4 regions of the Streptomyces sp. NPDC050560 genome follow, and region 1 is predicted to be linked to each of the others. Evidence: riboswitches for the same ligand, from Rfam matches in the RefSeq annotation. Region 1 holds a riboswitch; each other region holds the start of a gene.
The links. Region 1 has a riboswitch for cobalamin ahead of metE (5-methyltetrahydropteroyltriglutamate--homocysteine S-methyltransferase). Riboswitches for the same ligand answer to the same signal wherever they lie in the genome.

Region 1 (5,170 bases):
TCGCCCGCGCCACGTCACCGTCGAACACCGGTACCGGCGCCGTCGCCTGCGCGGACGGCGCGCCCAGCACGAACCAGTTGGAGTGCACGGACCGCACCGCGCTGCCCGCGGTGTGCAGGTACCAGACGAGGAGCCGTTCCAGGGCGGCGTCGAGTTCGGCGGCCGGCTCCTCGGCGGCGGCGCGCTCGGCGGCGTACTCCCGCAGCAGGTCGTGGGCGCGGTAGCGGCCCGGTGTCTCCTCCTCCAGCAGATGCAGCGCCGCGAGCGAGGCCAGCGCGGCACGGGCCCCGGCGGCATCGCCACCGGTGAGCGCCGCCGCGTCCGCCGCCCCCGCGCGGCCCCCCGGCACCAGGCTGAACAGCCGGAAGAGCCGGGCCTCCGCGGCGTCCAGCTCGCGGTACGACCACGAGAACACGGTGCGCGGATCGCTCGCCGGGTCGTCGGCGACCGCGAGGGCGTCGAGCCCCGCGGCGTCCTCGGCGAGCGTGTCCGCGAAGTGGGCGAGCGAGGCGTCCGGGTGCCGCGACACCAGCTCCGCGACGACCCGCAGCGCGAGCGGCAGCCGCCCGCAGATGTCGGCGAGCCGCCGCACCGCCTCCGGCTCGGCCGCCGCGCGCCCTGCGCCCACCGCGTCCGCGAGCATGGTGCGGGCCTCGTCCGTGGACATCTCGCCCAGCGGCACGGACCGCGCCCCCTCCCTGATGGTCAGCCCGCTCAGCCGGTTGCGGCTGGTGACGACGGCGGTGCCGCCCGGGCCCGGCAGCAGCGGCCTGACCTGCTGGACGTCGCGGGCGTTGTCGAGAATGAGCAGCACCCCGCGCCCCGCGAGGACCTCGGGCAGCAGCACACGGCGCTCGTCCGTCCCGGCGGGGATGCGGTCGCGGTGCACCCCGAGCGCGGACAGCAGCACCCCGAGCGCGTGGTGCGGGGTGAGCGGGGTGCCGGGCCCGTAACCGCGCAGGTCGATAGGGAGTTGGCCGCCGGGGAAGCGGGCGGCCGCGCGGTGCGCCCACCGCACGGCGAGGCTGGTCTTGCCCGCGCCCCCGATGCCGTGCACCACGACGATCGCGGCCCGCCCCGCGCCGTCCGCCACCTCCGCGGCGGCGTCAAGGACGGCAAGCTCGCGCTCCCGGCCCACGAACCCGTCGAGCGCGGGCGGCAGCCTGCGGACCACCTGCGGCCCGCCCCCGCCCGCGGCGGTCCCGGCGCTCCCGCCGTGCCGTGCCGCCGCGGCAGGTGCGGGATCGGTGTGCGCGCCCGCGCGCAGCAGCTCCTGGTGCACGGCGCGCAGCTCCGCCGAGGGCAGCGTGCCCAGCTCGTCGTCGAGGAGCCGGCGCACCGTCTCGTACGCGTCGAGGGCCTCGGCCTGCCGGCCCGCGGCGCCCAGCGCGGCGAGCAGCCGCCGCCACAGCGACTCCCGCAGCGGATGGCGCGCGGTCAGCTCGCGCAGGGAGGCGATCAGCTCGCCGTGCGGGCCGGGCCGCAGCCGCAGTTCGAGATCGGCGCGGCGCTCGACGGCGCCGAGACGGCGCTCGGTGAGGCCGCCCGCGAACTCGGCCTCCGTCACCGCCGACCCGGCGTCCACCAGCGGATCGCCACGCCACAGCGCCAGCGCCGCCACGATGCGCTCGTGCGCCTCCGCGTCGTCCGCCGCGCCGGACGCGGCGTCCAGCAGGCCCTGGAAACGCAGCACGTCCACCCGCTCGGGCGGGACGCCGAGCCGGTACCCCGCGGGGGCGGTGTGCAGACACTCCTCGCCGACCAGTGCGCGCAGCCGGTACACCAGGGTGAAGAGGCTGGCCCGCACGTGCACCGGCGGCTCGTCGCCCCACACCGCGTGGGCCAGGGTGTCCAGCGGGACCGTACGGCCCGCCCGCAGCGCCAGCGCGCTCAGCAGCGCCCGCTGCCGGGCGGACGCCACCCGGACCCGTTCGCCGTCCCTGCGCACGGTGAACGGCCCGAGAACATCGATTTCCAGCCCGGCCATGACCTTCCCCGCCCGTTCCCCCGCGCATGGCCGTACCACAGGGAGTGTGGGGCTCCCCTCCGCCCGCCGGGGACGCCATCTTGATTCAGCCAAGCCCCAGGTGGCAAGCCCGGTCCCGGCCACGGCCGGGGTGGAACACGCCGCCGCGTTGCACCCCACGCCCCGCATGTCAACGCTGTGGTGCACATCACCCCCCGATCGGGGCAGGTGCCCCACCGGGCACCAGGGGGGCCGTAGGGTTGCCGGTGCAGCAGGTTCGCCCCGTCAGCCGGACGGGGTGTCGTAAGAGGGAACCCGGTGGGAATCCGGGACTGCCCCGCAGCGGTGAGTGGGAACGACCGCCGTCATACGCACTGGGCCCTGGAGGGCCTGGGAAGCGACGGCCAGTAGGTGTTCTCCCCAGGAGGAGGACGCGCCCGCGAGTCCGAAGACCTGCCCGCTGCCCGTGCGCGACGATTCACGCGCGGACATCCCGGTGACCCCGAGGGCGGGTCGGCGAACCCACAGGCGGACCCGCACGGCCGGGCCGCCAGGACGGCCACCCTTCGCGCCCCCGTGTCCCCCGGGACCCCAGGGACTCATCTCGCGAAGGAGATCTCCGTGACCAGCAAGCCCCCGACGACCACGGCGGCACGGGCCACCGTGTACGGCTACCCGCGCCAGGGCCCCGATCGGGAACTGAAGAAGGCGATCGAGGGTTACTGGAAGGGCCGCGTCAGCGCCGAAGCCCTCCACACCACCGGCGCGGAACTGCGCGCCGCCAACTGGCGCCGACTGGTGGACGACGGCGTCGACGAGGTCCCGACCGGCGACTTCTCCTACTACGACCACATGCTGGACACCACCGTCACGGTGGGCGCCGTCCCCGAGCGGCACCGCGAGGCGTTCGCCGCCGACCCCCTCGACGGCTACTTCGCGATGGCCCGCGGCACCCAGGACGTCGCACCCCTGGAGATGACCAAGTGGTTCGACACCAACTACCACTACCTCGTGCCCGAACTGGGTCCCGACACCGTCTTCACCGCCGACTCGGCCCGGCAGGTCGCGGAGCTGACCGAGGCCCGCGCCCTGGGCCTCGACGCCCGCCCGGTGCTCGTCGGCCCCGTCACCTACCTGCTGCTCGCCAAGCCCGCCCCCGGCGCCCCCGCCGACTTCGACCCCCTCACCCTCCTGGACCGGCTGCTGCCCGTGTACGCCGAGATCCTGGCGGACCTGCGCGCGGCCGGGGCCCGCTGGGCGCAGCTCGACGAGCCCGCACTCGTCCAGGACCGCACCCCCGCGGAGCTGGCCGCGCTCGCACACGCCTACCGTGACCTCGGCGCCCGCACCGACCGGCCGGAACTGCTGGTCGCGACCTACTTCGGCCGCCTCGGCGACGCCCTGCCCGTGCTCGCCAAGGCACCCGTCGAGGGTCTTGCCATCGACTTCACCGAGACCGGTGAGGACAACCTCGCCGCCCTCGCCGCCGCGGGCGGCCTCCCCGGCAGGCGTCTTGTCGCCGGGGTCGTGAACGGCCGCAACGTCTGGGTCAACGACCTGGTCAAGTCCCTCACCACGCTCGGCGTCCTGCTCGGCCTCGCGGACCGCGTCGACGTCTCCGTCTCCTGCTCCCTGCTCCACGTCCCCCTCGACACCGCCGCCGAGCCCGACATCGACCCAGGGGTGCTGCGCTGGCTGTCCTTCGCCCGCCAGAAGACCGCCGAGGCCGCCACCCTCGCCAAGGGCCTCACCCACGGCGTCGACGCGATCGACGGCGCACTCACGGCGAACAGGAGCGCCCTCGCCTCCCGGCTGGAGTCCCCCCTCACCCGCGACCCCGCCGTACGCGCCCGCGCCGAGGCGATCACCGGCGCTGACACCCGCCGCGCCCGCCCCTACGCGGCCCGCGCCGCCGCCCAGCGCGCCCGCCTCGGCCTGCCCCTGCTGCCGACCACCACCATCGGCTCCTTCCCGCAGACCGGCGCGCTGCGCGCCGCCCGCGCCGACCTGCGCGCAGGACGCACCGACACCGCGGGCTACGAGGAGCGCGTCGCGGCCGAGATCCGGGACGTCATCGCCTTCCAGGAGCGGACGGGGCTCGACGTCCTCGTGCACGGCGAGCCGGAGCGCAACGACATGGTGCAGTACTTCGCCGAACGCCTCACCGGATACCTGGCCACACAGCAGGGCTGGGTGCAGTCGTACGGCACCCGGTACGTGCGCCCGCCGATCCTCGCCGGGGACGTGTCACGGCCGCAGCCGATGACGGTGCGCTGGACGACGTACGCCCAGTCCCTGACCGACCGGCCCGTCAAGGGCATGCTCACCGGGCCCGTCACCATGCTCGCCTGGTCCTTCGTCCGCGACGACCAGCCGCTCGGCGACACCGCGCGCCAGGTCGCCCTCGCACTGCGCGACGAGGTGGGCGACCTGGAGGCGGCGGGCACCTCCATCATCCAGGTCGACGAGCCCGCACTGCGCGAGACCCTGCCGCTGCGCGCCGCCGACCGGCCCGGCTACCTGGCCTGGGCCACCGAGGCGTTCCGCCTCGCCACCTCGGGCGTACGCGCCGACACCCAGGTCCACACCCACATGTGCTACGCCGAGTTCGGCGACATCGTGCAGGCGATCGACGACCTCGACGCCGACGTCATCAGCCTCGAAGCCGCCCGCTCCCACATGCAGGTGGCACGGGAACTCGCCGCCCACGGCTACCCACGCGAGGCAGGACCGGGTGTCTACGACATCCACTCGCCCCGCGTGCCGAGCCCCGAGGAGGCCGCCGAGCTGCTGCGCACCGGCCTCGGCGCCATCCCGGCCGAGCGGCTGTGGGTCAACCCGGACTGCGGTCTGAAGACCCGCGGCTGGCCCGAGACCAGGGCCTCCCTGGCGAACCTGGTCGCCGCCGCCCGCACCGTCCGCGACGAACTGGACGGCCCGACGGCGCCCTGACCCGCACCCCGCCGCCCGGCGGACCGCCCGTGCTGGCGGCCCGCCGGGCGCCCCGCCTACGCTGGGCCGGGCCGGGCACCCGTCGCGGCCCGCGCGAGCGAGAGGACCGGGACGCCGTGACCCAGCACCATGCCCCCGAGGCCGCAGCGGACACCGGGGTCGTCGTCGCCGGAGGCGGGCCCGTGGGCCTGCTGGCCGCCGCGGAACTGGCCCGCTTCGGGGCCCGGGTGCTCGTCGTGGAGCCGCTGGAGC
Region 2 (5,170 bases), on a different contig from region 1:
ACTCCCGCCGTACCCGTCACCGCGCCGGGGACGTCCAGGCGGCGGGTGCCGTCCCCTGGCCCGTCGGCGGGGAACAGCAGCAGGCCCCCGAACGCGGCGGACACGGCCAGGGGGACGTTCACGAAGAACACCGCGGGCCAGCCGAAGCCCGCCACCAGCACACCGCCGAGGAGCGAGCCGAAGCTGAGTCCCCCCGCTCCCGCGGCGCCCCAGATCGCCAGCGCGCGATGCCGCTCGGGGCCCTCGGCGTGGAGGGTGTTGACGAGGGAGAGAGTCGCCGGGAACAGGAGCGATCCGGCGAGCCCCTGGACCGCACGGACCGCCACCAGCACCCCCGGCGCCCACGCCAGGGCGCCGACCAGGGACGAGATCGCGTAGCCGAGCGCCCCGGCGAGGAACATCCGGCGCCTGCCCAGCAGGTCCGTCGCCCTGCCGCCGAGCAGCAGGAATCCCCCCGTCGCGACGACATAGGCGTTCACCACCCACTGGAGGTCGGAGGCGGCGAAGCCCAGCCGGTCGCCGATCGTCGGCAGCGCGACATAGACCACGTTGTAGTCGAGGGAAATGATCAACTGGGCGAGCGCCAGGACGGCGAGGGGGCGCACGAGGCGGGAGCGCACGGTGTGGCTGGATTCCTGGGCGGGCATTCTCGATCACCTCCTTCGGCGCGGGGAGACCCTGCTGCTGACATCGCGTTGTGGGGGACGCGTGCGGGCACACGCACATCGCCGACGCGCGGCGACGGCGCGTCCGATCCGTTCCCGTGTCCGTTCCGCGTGTTCTCGGGCACACCCGCGCCAGGCATGAGTGCCTGAGCCCCGGGCAGGCAGGCCCGCACCGCGTGGCGCGGTGGCGGGTCCGCGGCGCCTCTGGCTACGGCGGTGCCTCGCCCGGACCCCGCGACGCCGTCATGCCCCGTCCAGGAGTCGGCGGACTTCCCGTACCACCGTGGTGAGCGCCATGCGTTCGGGGAGTGTGGTTTCCGGGTGCCACAGATCGGCGAGGAGGCAGGTGCGCGGGCGGTCTCCGTCGTTGCGCGCCTCGTGTTCGAAGGAGTAGTCGAAGAGCAGGCAGCGGCCCTCCACCCAGGAACGGCTCTCTCCCGCCACGGTGATCAGGCAGCCGGGCGGGATGTCCACGGCCAGGTGCAGGTTGATGGTGAAGTTCCACAGGTCGCAGTGCGCCGGCACCACCGCACCGGGCAGGAGCGTGGAGAAGTGGCACTCCAGCAGGGGGCAGATGAGGCCGGTGTCCACGGCGTACTCACGCAGCACGCGGGAGGCGGTGGGCATGATCCGCGCGGCCTGCGGCACTTGGGCGCCGTCTCGGTAGAGGTGGAGAGCCTGCCAGTCCTGCTGGCTGCGCAGATAGTGCTGGTAGTCGTGGAAGTCCGCGCGGCGCCGCGCCCACGCGTCGGCCAGCTCGGCCTTGATGGCCCCGTGCTGCGACTCCAGTTCCCTGGCGAAGGCGACGATCTCGTCGTGCCCGTACGGATCGTGCCAGGGCGTCGGCGAGATGCCCGGCAGGATCCACCGTGCGTTCCGCTGAAGCGGGTGTCGCTCTCCCCGGCCCGGCTCCAGCATCTTCTCCACCCGGGCCAGGGAATCTCGGCCGTGTTCCTCCTTGATGCGCGCGAATACGTCTTCTGTGTCAGGCGTCATGCGACTCCCCTGAAACTCGCCCTGGAGCGGCTGTCCCGGTCCCGCGTCGCGCCGGCCGGCGGATGCCGCGATCCGCTCTGCCGCCCGGCCCCGGACGCGCTGGTCGTTCATGAGGTGGTGCCACACGAATCGGGCGCCGTCCTGGTAGTCGGCCGCCGTCGCACCAAAGTTCCCGCTGACACCGTTTCCTCGACACCGCTTCGCCGATCCTCGCTCCACACAGGGGTAGTCGGCCCGGTCCGGGCATTGGTTCCCGGCCTCCCCCACAACTCGCCGACCGGTACCCGCGCCCCCTCGCTACCTTCCGCATGCCAGTCCGTGCCACAACCGGGGCCAGGGAATCCGGTGCGAATCCGGAGCTGACGCGCAGCGGTGAGGGGGACGGGCGGGGCCCACCACGCCACTGGAGGGCGGCGAACCGGCCTCTGGGCCGCCCGTCGCCTCCGGGAACGCGCCCGCGGGGCCTGCTGTTCTGGCTGCCGGGCGCTGCGCGGGGCCGACTGGGGCGACGTGGCCGTCGCCGCCGCCGTCCTCACCGCGGTCCTGGTCAGCGCCGCGGGCGCGATCGGCTTCGTGGGCTCGTTCTGCCCCGCGCCACCCACGCGGTCACCGCACGCCCGTCTGCTGCCCGTCACCACGCTGGCAGGGGCGGTGTTCCTGGTGTGGGTGGACATCGCGGCACGCACCGTGCTCGACCCGCAGGAGGTACCGGTGGGCGTGGCGACGTCGGGGGCGCTCCGGAACCGTCGCTTCTGGCGTTGGCCGGCCTGGAACGGTTGAAGGCCCGGTTCGACGTGCCGGTTCTGGTCTCCCCGTCCCGGAAGTCGTTTCTGCGGACACGCACCGGCAGCGCCCTGCCCGAAATCGGTCCGGCCACGCTGGCGGTGGATCGCCTCCTCCCGGAGAGCGAGATCACTCCTGCCGCCCCGGGCGCCCGCCGGCCCACTTGGTATTTTCTCCGTTGCCGTGGTGTTCGGGAAACCGGTCGGAGTCCGGTGCGGCCCTCGCCACTGTTGCCGCGGAGCACCGCGGCCCCCGCTGACCGGCTCGCCGCCGGTCAGGGCCACTGGGCGGGACGGACCCGCCCGGGAAGGCCGGCCGCGGCGTGTCGAAGCGGAAGCCAGGAGACCGGCCACGGCGCGACATGTTCCACGAGGGTTTTGGAGAACACGTGCCCATCGGTCTGCGCCCGTACAGATCCCACCGTTCCATACGCCCCCGGGCCCGCGTGCGCGTCGCCCACGCGCTGGCGCTCTGCCTGTCCGCCGTCGCGCTCGGCGCCTGCACGGGCGCCCCCGCCCCCAGCACATCGGACTCATCCAGCGACTCCGGCGGTACGGCCAAGGCAGCCGCGCCCGTCACCGTGCGAAGCTGCGGGACCGACGCCACCGTCAAGGCGCCGCCCGGAAGGCTCGTCACCCTCAACGAGGGCTCCACCGAGGTGGCCCTCGCCCTCGGCCTCCAGTCCCGTATGGCCGGCACCGCCTACCTCGACGACTCCATCCCCGCGAAGTGGAAGACGGCCTACGACTCCGTCCCGGTGCTCTCCAAGGAGTACCCGACGAAGGAGAAACTGCTCGCGGCCCGCCCCGACTTCCTCTACGCCTCCTACTCAAGCGCCTTCACCGGCAAGGTCGCCGGCACCCGCGCCGAACTGCGGGCCGAGGGCATCCCCTCCTACCTGTCACCGTTCGGCTGCGGCGACGACAAGCAGGTGCCGCCGGTGTCCTGGGAGACGGTGTGGGGCGAGGTCAACGACGTCGCCAAGCTCTTCGGCGTCACCGGGAAGGGCGCCGCGATCGAACGACAGCAGAAGCGGGAACTCGACGGGCTGAGGACCGACGCCGCTGGCAAGGGCCTCAAGGCGCTCTGGTACGACTCGAACACCAAGACGCCCTACGTCGGCGCGGGCCACGGCGGGCCCCAGCTCATCCTCGACGCGGTGGGCGCCCGCAACGTCTTCGAGAAGCTGCCGGGCGGCTGGCAGAGCGCGAGCTGGGAGAAGGTCGCCGCGGCCGACCCGGACGTCATCGTGCTCGCGGACGCCGACTGGGACACGGCACGCTCCAAGATGCGCTACCTGGAGCACGACCCGGTCCTCGGCAAGCTCACCGCCGTACGGCACAAGGCGTTCGTGGTGGTGCCGTTCTCCGAGTCGACGCCCGGAGTGCTGCTCGCCGACGGCGCCGCACGGGTGGCGGACGGGCTGGCGAAGCTGCACCCCGGCTCATGACCGCCCCACCGCGCACCGCAGCACCGCACACCGCAGCGCGCCCGGCAGGCTCCGGCCGGGCGGCGGCCATCCTGTGCCTCGCCCTGGCGGTCCTGCTGGCCGCCATGATCCTCGGCCTCGCCGTCGGCTCGCAGCACGAGCCACCGGGCACCGTGCTCGACGTCGTCGCCCGCCGCCTCGGACTCGGCAACCCCCCGGTGACGCTGCTCGACGACCAGATCGTCTGGCAGCTCCGGCTGCCACGGGTCCTCGGGGCCGCCGCCACCGGCGCGGGCCTCGCGGTCTGCGGCGCCGTACTCCAGACCCTGACCGGCAACGACCTCGCCGACCCCTATCTGCTCGGCATCTCCGACGGCGCGGCTGCGGGAGCGGTCAGCGTGATCGTCCTCGGCCTCGGAGGCGCGGGCGCCGCCGCCACGGGAGCGGTCTCCACGGCCGCCTTCGCCGGCGCCCTGCTCTCCGTCGCGCTGGTGCTCGCGCTCTCCGGCGCGGGTACCCGCTCGCTGTCCGCCGCCAGGACCGTGCTCGCCGGGATCGCGGTGGGGCAGATGTGCGGCGCGTACACGTCGTTCGTCGTCCTCGTCCTCGGCGACCGGGACGCCGCGCGCGGTGTGATGGAGTGGACGCTCGGCTCGCTGGCGGGCGTACGGTGGCCCACCGCCGTCTTCCTGGCCGCCGTGGCGCTGACCGGCACGGCGGTGATGACATCCGCGGCCCGGGACCTCGACGCCTTCGCCTTCGGCGAGACCGCCGCCCGCTCCGTCGGCGTCCATGTGGAGCGCACCCGCCGGCTTCTCATCGCCACCGCCGCTCTGGTCACCGCCTGCCTGGTCGCCCACACGGGCGTCATCGGCTTCCTCGGCCTCGTCGTACCCCATCTGGTACGGCTCGTCTGCGGCCCACGGCACGGACTGCTGCTGCCCGTGTCGGCGCTGCTGGGCGCCACGCTGCTGGTCGGCAGTGACATCGCGGCACGCTCCGTGCTCCCCGACCGCGAGATCCCGGTCGGCGTCGTCACCGCCGGGCTCGGAGCGCCCTTCTTCGCCTGGCTGCTGTGGCGCAGGGGCCGTAGCGAGCAGGCACCCCGGTGAACGCGGCACCACAGGACGGCACGCTCCCGGGCTGTGCGGCCCCCGCGGTACTGCGCGCCGACGGCCTGGTCGTACGCGCCGGAGACGCCGTCCTGCTGGACGGGGTCACCCTCGACGTGGCGCCCGGCGCCGTCACGGGCCTGCTCGGTCCCAACGGGGCGGGGAAGACGACGCTGCTGCGCACG
Region 3 (5,170 bases), on a different contig from region 1:
CGTCGGTGACTTCCAGGATCTCGGTGCAGAGGTTCGACGAGTGGATGACGCGGCCCGGCTCCGCGGTCTGGTTGCCGGTGCGGTTGGCGGCGTCCTTGAAGGTCATCCAGCCGTTGCCGGTCTGTGCGAGGGTGCGCATCATCCGGGCGTAGAGGGTACGGGCGGGCAGCCGCCTGACGGCGAGCCCGCGCTCCTCGGCCGCGCGGTAGGCGGCGTCGAACTCCTCGCCCCACAGGTCGGTCAGCTCCGGCACGTCGGAAGGGGAGAACAGCGACCACTCGGTGTCGGCCTCGACGCGGCGCATGAACTCGTCCGGAATCCAGTGCGCCAGGTTGAGGTTGTGGGTGCGGCGCGCCTCCTCGCCCGTGTTGTCGCGCAGTTCGAGGAACTCCTCGATGTCCGCGTGCCAGGTCTCCAGGTAGACGCAGGCCGCGCCCTTGCGGCGGCCCCCCTGGTTGACGGCGGCCACCGAGGCGTCCAGCGTGCGCAGGAAGGGCACGATGCCGCCCGAGTGCCCGTTGGTGCCGTGGATCAGGGAGCCGCGCGAGCGCACCCTGGTGTACGGGATGCCGATGCCGCCCGCGTGCTTCGAGAGCCTGGCGACCTGGTGGTAGCGCTCGTAGATGGAGTCGAGCCGGTCCTGCGGGGAGTCCAGCAGATAGCAGGAGGACATCTGGGGGTGCCGGGTGCCCGAGTTGAACAGCGTCGGCGAACTGGGCAGGTATTCGAGGCGGTTCATCAGCCCGTACAGCTCGGCCACCTCGTCGGCCGCGGCGGCGCCGCCGTCCTTCGCGAGCCCGCACGCCACCCTGAGCAGGAAGTGCTGGGGCGCCTCGACGACCTGACGGGTCGTCGGGTGGCGCAGCAGATAGCGGCTGTGCAGCGTGCGCAGCCCGAAGTAGCCGAAGCGGTCGTCGTGGGCGGGGTCGGCGAGCGTGTCGAGCCGTGCGGCGTGCGCGCGGACGAAGCCCGCGGTGGCGTCCGCGATCAGGCCCTCGCGGTGGCCGACCGCGACGGACGCGGAGAACGAGACGGCGCCCTGCCCCGCGGCCTCCGCGGCGATGTCGTGCGCGAGCAGCCTGGCGGCGACGCGGGAGTACTGCGGGTCCTCGGCGATGAGCCCGGCGGCGGCCTCGGTGGCGAGCGCGCGCAGTTCCGCCTCGTCGGGGGCGGCGCCCGCGCCGCGCAGCGCGGCGGCCACGATCCGGTCCCCGTCGGTGTCGCGGAGGCCGGTGCACGCCTCGGCCACGGCGCGCGCGAGGGCGTCTGCGGGGCCGGTGCCGGGCGGTGCGGTGCGCGCGGTGGCGGGGGCCGCGGGCGCGATGGTCATGTGTGCTCTCCCTCGTACGACGGCCGTGGGAGGGCAGGGGGGTACGCGGGAACGCCGCGGCACGCCCGCCGACCCATCCCACGGGGCCCGGACTCGACGGCACCCGCGGCCGGGGCCGACGGGTGCGCTGCCGGCAGGCGACCGGACTCGCGGGCATGCGTGAGCATGCCCGCTCACCGTTGCGGGACAGTCCCGGACTCGCACCGGGTTCCCCTGCGGCGGCAGCGATCAGAGCATACATCTGGTGGGTGCTTATCCAAGCAACCCCCAGATATTGTGTCGCCGGGGGCCGGTCCGGTCGTAGGCCCGGCCCCCGGCCGCGCTCACTTCACCGCACGGTAGGCCGCGCCCGCCTTCGTGGCCCGGGTGCCGCGGTAGAGACCCGTGCCGTCGCCGCGGCTGGTGGAGAGGGTGAACCAGGCGTACCGCTTGACGTACGGCAGGGAGCGCAGCATCGCCGTCGACTTCTTGACGAACGCCGCCTGTTGGGCCTGGGTGGGGTAGCGGGCGGTGCCGGACGAGAAGTCCGTCAGGGCGTACTCGGTGAGCCAGACCGGCTTGTGGTAGCGGTTGTGGACGGCGGCCAGGTAGCCGCGCAGTTGGCCGGTGGCGCGCTGGGCGTCGAAGTCGCCTCCGTACCAGTGCAGGGGGATGAAGTCGACCTTGTAGTGGCGGGAGGCGGCGCCCTTCATGAAGCGGTCGAGCCAGCCGCCGGGGGTGTCGCCGCCGGTGGCCACGGAGGGGGCGCCGAGCCGCAGCCCGGTCGACTGGAGCCGGGGCCAGAGGTCGAGCGCCCGGTTCACGGTCATGTTGGCCTGGTCGCCCCGGTCGGGCTCGTTGAAGCCGAGGAGCGTTTTGCCCTGCTTCTTGGCCCGGGCCAGTTCCGCCTTGGTCACCGAGCCCGCGTCATGGATCATCGGCACGAACTCGACGCCGCGCGGCGCCTTGATGCCGAGCCTGCCCGACGACCAGGTGTAGAACCAGCCCGCCCGGGAGTTGGTGAGCGCCTTGCTGACGCCCTGGAACTGCCAGGCGCTGACGCCCTTCTTCGTCCCCGCGGCGGCCGTGGCGGCCGTGGCGGCGGGCGGGTGCGTGCCGGGTGCGTGGGCGGGGGCCGCGGCGCCCTGGCCCGCGGCGGCGAGCAGCGCGCCGAGCGCGAGCGGCACGGCGGCGAGGCGCGTGGTGTGTCGCATCGGGTCTCCTCTCAGCAGCTCAGGTGCTTGCCGGGGGCCGCGCCGAGCATCCTGGCGGCCTTCTTGTACCGGGCGACACGGTCGCGCACCTGGGCGGGGTTGCGGCCGTCGCACTCGACGGCGCCGTTGATGCTGCGGATCGTCTGTCCGAAGCCGCCGCCCGCGGTCATCGCGTGGTGGGAGGTCATGGTGCCGGGGCCCGACTGGGTCATCCAGTACCAGAGCGCGAGCTTCCAGGTCACGGCGGGCTTCTGGGCCGCGAGGTTCGGGTGGTGCAGCAGATCGGTGTGGAACGCGTCGCCCGCCGCCTTGTAGTTGTAGTTCCAACTGATCTGGAGGGGGCCGCGGCCGTGGTACGCGGAGCGGCCCGCCGGGCAGCCGTACGGCTCGGCGGCGCAGTAGGTGGGCCAGGCGGCCTTGTTCTGCTCGTTGACGTAGATGAGCCCGCTGGTCTCGTGTCCCGCGTTGGCCAGGAAGGCGGCGGCCTCGCGCTTCCTGGTGGCGGCGGTGCCGGTGTGCGCGAACGCGGGGAACGCCTTGGCGGCCTTGACCAGGCCGTCATAGCTGTAGAGCTTCTTGTGCCTCGGGAACATCGTGTTGTACTGCGCCTTGCTCACGACGAGGCCGGCGCGCTGCGCGGGGGCGGCCGACGCGGCGGCGGTGGCGAGTCCGCTCGCGGTCGCCGCCAGGGCGAGGGCGGTCAGCGCGGCCTGGACGGCGCGTGCTCTTGGCATGGTGGGGGCTCCTTGGGTCACTACGGCGAGGTCCTGGTTCTCAGAGCTTCGCGCCGAAGTCCTGTGTCCAGTACGTCCCGTACCTGGTGCCGCTCTTCTTGGCGTAGCCGACGCCTATGTGCTTGAGGGAGCAGTTGAGGATGTTGGCGCGGTGGCCGGGGGAGTTCATCCAGCCCTTGACGACCGCCTTCGGGGTCTGCTGCCCGCCGGCGACGTTCTCGGCGAGCGCGCGCCAGCCGGTGTAGCCGGCCGCCTGCGCCCTGGAGACGAGGGTGCTGCCGCCCGAGCCGTTGTGCCCCACGAAGTCGTGGTTGGCCATGTCGGCCGAGTGCCGCCGGGCGGCCTTCCCGAGGGCGGCGTTGCTCTTCAGCTTGGGACAACCCGCCTTCGTGCGCTCCGCGTTGGTCAGTTTGATCACCTGGGCGCGCCGGTTGACCGCCGTGGGCGCCGCGGTGGCCGACGCCGCCGGGGTGGCCGTCAGCGCGGTCGCCGCCGCTGCCAGGGCCGCCACGGCCGCGAGGTGTCGGGGCAGGGACATGGGCTCCGTTCCCTTCCGTCGTACTGCTCGGATTCCGGCCGGGCGCACACCGCGGGGCGGCGCCTGGCCCTGGGGCGTGAGCCTGCCGTTCCGTGCGGCGCGGCGGCTATTTTTTCCGCCGCGACCGCGGTTTTGTCCGCGCCGGGACCGGCGGTGCGCGGCCCATGTCACCGGCGCGGGGCCGGTGTTCACAAGAAACCCACAAAGAGTGCCCCTACGTTCCTGATTCCGCCCCGTTCCGCGGCGGCCGAACCGGCCGTCCGCGACGCCCACTCACGGAGGGGCCCGCCCTGCCATGACGACACCCACCCCGCCACCGCCGGCGGCAGCGGTACGGCGGCGCGATCCGACGGCCCGGCCCCCGGGCCCGCACGCGGATCTGGTGCTCCGGCTGCTGCACCGTCACGGGCCGCTCACCCGGGGCGAGTTGGGCGCGCTGAGCGGGCTGACGCGGACCACGCTGCACGATGTCGTCGGCGCACTCGTGGACGGCGGCTCGGTCACCGCCTCGGTGCCGAAGGCCGCGGCGCGCGGGCGTGGCAGGCCGCCGGAGCGGCTGGCGCTGAACCCGGGGACCGGGCGCGCGGTCGGGATCGAGTTCGCCAGGGCGGCGGTGCGGGTCGCCGCGACGACGGCGGTGCGCGGCGGTGTCGCCACCGCGAGCGCACCGCACTCCCCCGGCGTCCCCTGGCCGCGGCGCGTCGCGCTCGCCCGGGCCCTGGCCGCCGAACTGGCGGGGGACACGCGGCGGTGGGACTTCGTCACCGGGGTCGGGATCGCGCTGCCCGCCCCCTTCGGCGCGTCGGCGCCCGGCGGCCGGGGCGCGGTCGACCACCGGGCCCTGGCGGCGTCGGTCGGGCGCGCCTTCGGCTGCCGTGTCAGGCTTGAGCGCGCGGCGCGGCTCGCCATGCTCGCGGAGAGCGTGTGGGGCGCGGCGCGGGGCCGGGAGGACGTGCTCTATGTGGCCCTGTCGCACACCGTCGGCGGCGGCCTGATGACCGGGGGCACACTGCACCGCGGCGCCCACGGCCTGTCGGGGGAGTTCGGGCACATCGTCGCGGAGCCGGGCGGGGCGCCCTGTGTCTGCGGCCGCAGGGGCTGCCTCCAGACGCTGGCGTCGACCCCCGCGGTACTGCGCGCCGCGGGTGTGGCGGATGTGCCGGCGCTGCTGGCCGCGCTCGGCGGCGCCGGTTCCGCGGCACGCTCCGCGCTGGGCGTGGCGGCCGTCCAGGTGGGCCGGGTGCTCGCGGGTCTCGTGACCGCGCTCAACACCGGCACGGTGGTGGTGGGCGGTGAACTCGCCGCCGCGGGGCCCGCCCTGCTTGAACCCCTGGAGCAAGAGCTGCGGGCGAACGCGATGCGGGGCGCGGCATGG
Region 4 (5,170 bases), on a different contig from region 1:
CGAAGGGCAGCGGCGGCTCGTCGGAGTCCGCCACCACCACCGCGCCCCTGGGGTGCAGCAGCGCCGTGGCGCGGGCGAGGTTGGGCGGCCAGGACTCGGTGGCGGCCATCAGCGGGGGCAGGTGCGGGACGCCCGCGAGCACCTCGCCGCCGCCGGTCTGGATGTCGAGCGCCGAGCGCACCCGCGCGAGCCGCTCGCCCATCAGCCGCTGGTAGCCCCAGGACGGCCGCTGCTCGGTGGCACGCCCGTCGAGCCAGGAGAAGTCCCAGCCGTCGACGGAGACCTCGTCGGCCTCCGCGACCAGTTCGTCAAAGGAACGCATGGGCCGCAAGCCTGGCATGCCGTGGCGCGGGGCGGCGCGCGAATATCGCGCCCGCGCGGAGGGTCCAGGGGAGGGCCGCGGCGCGGGCGGTGACCGGGGCCGACGCGGTGTCAGAGGGGGCTGCCGACCAGCGCGTTCCAGCGGCCCTCGCGGCCGGTGAGCACGGTCGCCGTCAGGGGGCGCACGTCCAGGCGCCAGAAGGCGGCGGCGGGCAGTTCGAGCGCCGTCACGAGGGCGGCCCGTACCACGTCGGGCTCGACGACGGCGAGCGCCCGCCCCGTCGGCAGGCCCGCGAGCCAGCCGGAGACCCGGGCGCACAGCGCGGTCAGCGGCTCGCCGCCCGGCGGCGCGAAGCCGGGCTCGGCGAGCCAACAGGACACGGCGGCGGGCTCCGCGGCGGCGAGCGCGTCGAGGGTCCTGCCCCGCCAGGCGCCCACGTCGCGGCCCGCGAGCGCGGGCAGTGGGGCGGCCTCAAGACCGAGGGCGGCGGCCGTCTCGGCGCAGCGCACGGTGCCGGAGGCCGCCGCGCGCCCGGCCGCCGGCAGACGGCACGCGGCGCGCTCTGCGGCGGCGCGGCCCTCCGGGGTGAGGGGGTGGCCGTCCTCGAAGGCGGCGGTGGCGAGCGCGGTGCTCGCGGCGGCGGAGACGAGGGTCACACGGGTGGTCAACGCGGGGCCTTCCTTGCCCAAAGCGGCCCGGATTCACCGGATTCGGGGGCCTCCCACCGGGGATGGCCGCGGGTGAGGCGGTCTTGGCCGGGTCGCGGGCGGGAGGTACGGTTCCGGTGATATTCGCGCGTCACGACGGAACCCGGTGCGAGACCGGGGCGGTCGCGCCACTGTATGCCCGGCCAAGGCCGGGCGAGCCAGACCCGTCGTCACGCCAAGGCTCCACCTATCGGGACGCGAGTTCCCCGCAGGAGGTCTCATCATGGCGCAGTCGTACGCCCCTCCGGCCACCGGCCGGGCCACCCCCGCCGAGGACAACCCGCCGCTGCGGCTCCCCGTCAGGGCGATACTGCCCTGGGCCGTCTTCGTCGGCGTACTGATGCTCGTACTGCTCTACTTCGTCGGCGCCGAGCAGGGCGCCACCTCACTCTTCTCCGGCACCGACATCCACGAGTGGGTGCACGACGGCCGGCATCTGCTCGGCTTCCCCTGCCACTGAGCGGGGGAAGGGTGAACTCCACCGCCGTCGGAAAGCTTCTGGTGCGCGGGATGCTCGCGGGGCTCGCCGCGGGTGTGCTCGCCTTCGTCGTCGCGTACCTCCTGGGTGAGCCGCGGGTCGACTCCGCGATCGCCTTCGAGGACGCGCACTCCCACGAACACGGGATGGAGGTCGTCAGCCGCTCCCTCCAGTCCACCGCCGGGCTCGCCACCGGCGTCCTGGTCTACGGGGTCGCCTTCGGCGGGATCGCGGCCCTCGCGTACTGCTTCGCGCTCGGCAGGCTCGGCCGCTTCGGGCCGCGGGCGACCGCGCTGCTGGTCGCCGGGGCCGGTTTCACCGCGGTCTACCTGGTGCCGTTCCTGAAGTACCCCGCCAACCCGCCGTCGGTCGGCGACCCCGGCACGATCGGCAGGCGCACCGCGCTCTACTTCCTGATGATGCTGCTCGGCGTGCTGCTCGCGCTGGGCTCCGTGGCCGTCGGCAGGCGGCTCGCGCCGCGGCTCGGCGCCTGGTACGCGACGCTGGCGGCGGGGGCGGGCTTCGTGGTCCTCGTCGGCCTCGCGTACGCGTTCCTGCCGTCGGTGAACGAGGTGCCCTCCGACTTCCCGGCGATGCTGCTGTGGCGGTTCCGGGTGGCGGCGCTCGCCATCCAGCTCGTGATGTGGGCCGGTTTCGGCCTCGTCTTCGCCACGCTCGCGGACCGGCTGCTGCGGCCCGCCGACCCCGACACGGCCCACGGCGGCGCGGCGGCCCCCGCGGGTGCCGAGGGCGCGGGGCGCGTCGAGGCGGCGGAGGGGAGGGCGGCGGGGTGAGGCGGGGCGCCCTGCCGTGCGGGGGAGGGCGCCGCCCCGCGCGGACCGGTGCCGGTATGCGCGGACGGGTGCCGGTGCCGGTACGCGCCGTGGTTCTAAGCCGCCCTGCGTGCCGGGGCCGCGTCGTGCCGTAGTACCAGGACCGCCGCGTCGTCGGCGTGGCCGACGGACTCGGCCATGCGCATCACCGCGCCCGCGAGGTCGTCGGGGTCCGCGTCCGGATGGCAGCCCACCACGCCGCGCACCCGTTCGAGACCTTCCTCAAGGGGATACGAGGGGCCCTCCACCACCCCGTCCGTGACCAGGACGAACGCCCCCGCGGCCGTCAGCCGGTGCCGGGTCACCGGGTACCGCGCGCCCGCCATCACACCCAGCGGCAGCCCGCCCTCGTCCTCCGCGATCCCCGAGCGGCCGTCGACCGTCGCCCACACCGACGGAACATGCCCGGCCCTGGCCCCCAGCAGCTCCCAGCCGACCGGGTCGAAACGGAAGAAACTGCATGTCGCGAAGAGTTCCAGGCCGACCGTGTGCAGCAGGTCGTTCGCCCGGGACAGGATCTCCCCCGGGTCGGTGACCGCGGTCGCCACCGCACGCAGCACGATCCGCACCTGCCCCATGAAGGCGGCGGCCTCCACGTCGTGGCCCTGGACGTCCCCGATGGAGAAGGCGTAGCTGTCGTCCGCCATCGGGAAGCCGTCGAACCAGTCGCCGCCGATGTCCAGGCCGTGCCGCGCGGGGGTGTAGCGGGCCGCGGTGCGCAGCCCGGGGGCGGCGGGCAGCTCGCTGGGCAGCATCACGTTCTGGAGTGCCTCCGCCAGCTCCACCCGGGCCTGCTGGAACTCGACGCGCTCCCTCGCCTGGGCCGTCAGGCTGTCGAGACGGCTCAGCAGGTCGTCGGCGCTCGCCGAACCTGTGCGACGGCGTCGCCAGGGCATGGGCCGCTCCGAAGCTCACCCGGGGCCCGCGGGCCCCGGTTCCTGCGGGGGGACGGTGGCGTAGGGCCTCCTGCGGAGGACGGTCGGGTACGGGTTGTTCCGGCGGGGTGCGCCGGGGCGCCGCGGGTGCGGACCGTGCCGGGGGCGTGGATCGCGTCGGCCGTGGCGACGGACGTGCGTGCGAGCGCCGCCTTTCATCCTAGGAAGGTCCCGGCCGTTCTGCCCGCCGGGACCGTGCGGGCCCGCCCCGCGGCGGTTGCGTCCCCCGGCGGACCTGCCGCGTGTCCTGGCCGCGGCGGGCGCCGACGCGGTATCTCATGACGGGGTGCGCAGCAGATCGGATTGGTGGTCGTGGCCCCTGCGATGGATCGTCCTCGCGGCGGCGTACTACGGGACGGGCCGTCTCGGCCTGCTGAAGCGGCTGACCATCGACGGAGTCGTCGTCACCCCGATGTGGCCGACGATGGGGGTGGCCCTCGCCGCGCTGCTGCTGTGGGGCGTGCGGATGTGGCCCGGGGTGCTGATGGGGGCGCTGTCGATCTATCTGACGGGGTCGCCCTTCAAGCCCGAGGGCATCGCGATCTCCGTGGGCAGCACCTGCGCCGTGCTGCTGTCCTGGTGGCTGCTGCGCAGGGTCGGCTTCAGGCCCCAGATGGACCGGCTGCGCGACGGGCTCTCGCTGGTGTTCCTCGGCGGCTTCGCCGGGATGGTGATCAGCGCCTCGGTAGGGGCGTCCCTCCAGGCGTACAAGGGCGGCATCCAGCCCGGCGGCTTCTGGGCGGTGTGGTCCGTGTGGTGGGCCGGGGACGTGCTCGGCGTGCTGCTCCTGACGCCGCTGCTGCTGATGCTCGTACGGGGCAGGGGCCTCGTGCCGGAGGAGCGCTCTCTCGGCCGGATGGTGGAGGCGACGCTGCTGGGCGCCGTGGTGCTCGTGGCGACGCCCCTCATCACGCTCACCGGCACCCGGCTGCTCTTCGTGATGTTCCCCATGGTGATCTGGAGCGCCCTGCGCTTCCGGATGCCGGGAGCCGCGCCGACGGTGCTGTACACCGCCATCCTGGTGACCGAGGCGGCGACGGACAGCCGCGGCCTCTTCTCGGTGCAGTCGGTGACCGAGCGCATGTGGTTCGTGCAGGCGTTCAACGGTTCTGCCGTGGTGACCTCGCTGCTGCTGTCCACCCTGGTCACCGAGCAGCTCAAGGTCAGGCTGCGGATCGAGCAGGTCTGCTTCGAGCTGGCCGAGGTCGTCGACTACCTCACTCCGGGCGCCTCCGTCGCGCACTGGCCGCTGCGCGACGAGGCCACGCGGCGCGGCAGCACGGAGCTGTGAGGCACGCGAAGAGGGCAGTCGCGGGGTGCGACTGCCCTCTCGGGGGTGCCCGGTGCCGGTGCGGGGCGGCGGTGGGTGAGCGGCCCGCCCGCCGGGGGCTCAGGCGGCCACCGCCACCGCCGACACGGCCGGGGTGTGCAGCGCCCGCCGGGTGGTGACGAGCCCGGTCACCAGGGTCGCCGCGGCGCCGATGCCCGCGACCGCCAGCCAGATCCCGGGGCCCTGGTCCGGCAGCGTGGCGTCGGTGCGGACCATCGTGAAGGGGATGATCCCGGCCAGTGCCGCGACGGTCCCGAAGAAGAGCCCGGTCACGCTGAGGACGACACCCTCGGTGGCGACGGTGGCGAGCACCTGCCGCGGGGTGGACCCGGCGAGCCGCTGGCGTCCGAACTCGGGGCCGCGGTACGAGGTCGCCGCGTACAGGCTGTTGATCAGCATCAGGCAGGCGAAGGCGGCGATGATGCCGACCACGACCAGGTTCAGGGTCTGGAGGTTCTTGTCCTCGGTGGTCTGGGTGACCCCGGCCGCGTCGAGGGCGGAGTTCTCGACACCCTGCATGTAGAGGGTGGCGGTGGCCACCGCGGTGAACATGATCAGCGGCATC

Region 2: it holds a riboswitch for cobalamin, as region 1 does, so the genes downstream of both, ACIBIW_RS33315 (ABC transporter substrate-binding protein) here and metE (5-methyltetrahydropteroyltriglutamate--homocysteine S-methyltransferase) in region 1, are expected to answer to the same signal.
Region 3: it holds a riboswitch for cobalamin, as region 1 does, so the genes downstream of both, ACIBIW_RS12720 (ribonucleoside-diphosphate reductase subunit alpha) here and metE (5-methyltetrahydropteroyltriglutamate--homocysteine S-methyltransferase) in region 1, are expected to answer to the same signal.
Region 4: it holds a riboswitch for cobalamin, as region 1 does, so the genes downstream of both, ACIBIW_RS05745 (CbtB domain-containing protein) here and metE (5-methyltetrahydropteroyltriglutamate--homocysteine S-methyltransferase) in region 1, are expected to answer to the same signal.

The regions. Positions count from the first base shown of each region.
Region 1 is NZ_JBITGT010000003.1:252,209-257,378, forward strand. Features, by position in the region: gene ACIBIW_RS08555 (AfsR/SARP family transcriptional regulator) at 1-1,987, opposite strand, end outside; cobalamin riboswitch at 2,223-2,442, shown strand; gene metE (5-methyltetrahydropteroyltriglutamate--homocysteine S-methyltransferase) at 2,588-4,918, shown strand; gene ACIBIW_RS08565 (FAD-dependent monooxygenase) at 5,035-5,170, shown strand, end outside.
Region 2 is NZ_JBITGT010000020.1:64,033-69,202, reverse strand. Features, by position in the region: gene ACIBIW_RS33330 (MFS transporter) at 1-647, opposite strand, end outside; gene ACIBIW_RS33325 (aspartyl/asparaginyl beta-hydroxylase domain-containing protein) at 909-1,661, opposite strand; partial or broken gene ACIBIW_RS33320 (iron chelate uptake ABC transporter family permease subunit) at 2,181-2,441, shown strand; cobalamin riboswitch at 2,612-2,813, shown strand; gene ACIBIW_RS33315 (ABC transporter substrate-binding protein) at 2,890-3,894, shown strand; gene ACIBIW_RS33310 (FecCD family ABC transporter permease) at 3,891-4,985, shown strand; gene ACIBIW_RS33305 (ABC transporter ATP-binding protein) at 4,982-5,170, shown strand, end outside.
Region 3 is NZ_JBITGT010000005.1:106,142-111,311, reverse strand. Features, by position in the region: gene ACIBIW_RS12720 (ribonucleoside-diphosphate reductase subunit alpha) at 1-1,330, opposite strand, end outside; cobalamin riboswitch at 1,445-1,575, opposite strand; gene ACIBIW_RS12715 (glycoside hydrolase family protein) at 1,654-2,523, opposite strand; gene ACIBIW_RS12710 (chitinase) at 2,535-3,257, opposite strand; gene ACIBIW_RS12705 (CAP domain-containing protein) at 3,298-3,795, opposite strand; gene ACIBIW_RS12700 (ROK family protein) at 4,091-5,170, shown strand, end outside.
Region 4 is NZ_JBITGT010000002.1:229,592-234,761, forward strand. Features, by position in the region: gene ACIBIW_RS05735 (class I SAM-dependent methyltransferase) at 1-322, opposite strand, end outside; gene ACIBIW_RS05740 (histidine phosphatase family protein) at 433-990, opposite strand; cobalamin riboswitch at 1,091-1,216, shown strand; gene ACIBIW_RS05745 (CbtB domain-containing protein) at 1,253-1,489, shown strand; gene ACIBIW_RS05750 (CbtA family protein) at 1,501-2,301, shown strand; gene ACIBIW_RS05755 (PP2C family protein-serine/threonine phosphatase) at 2,397-3,236, opposite strand; gene ACIBIW_RS05760 (MASE1 domain-containing protein) at 3,562-4,566, shown strand; gene ACIBIW_RS05765 (FtsX-like permease family protein) at 4,666-5,170, opposite strand, start outside.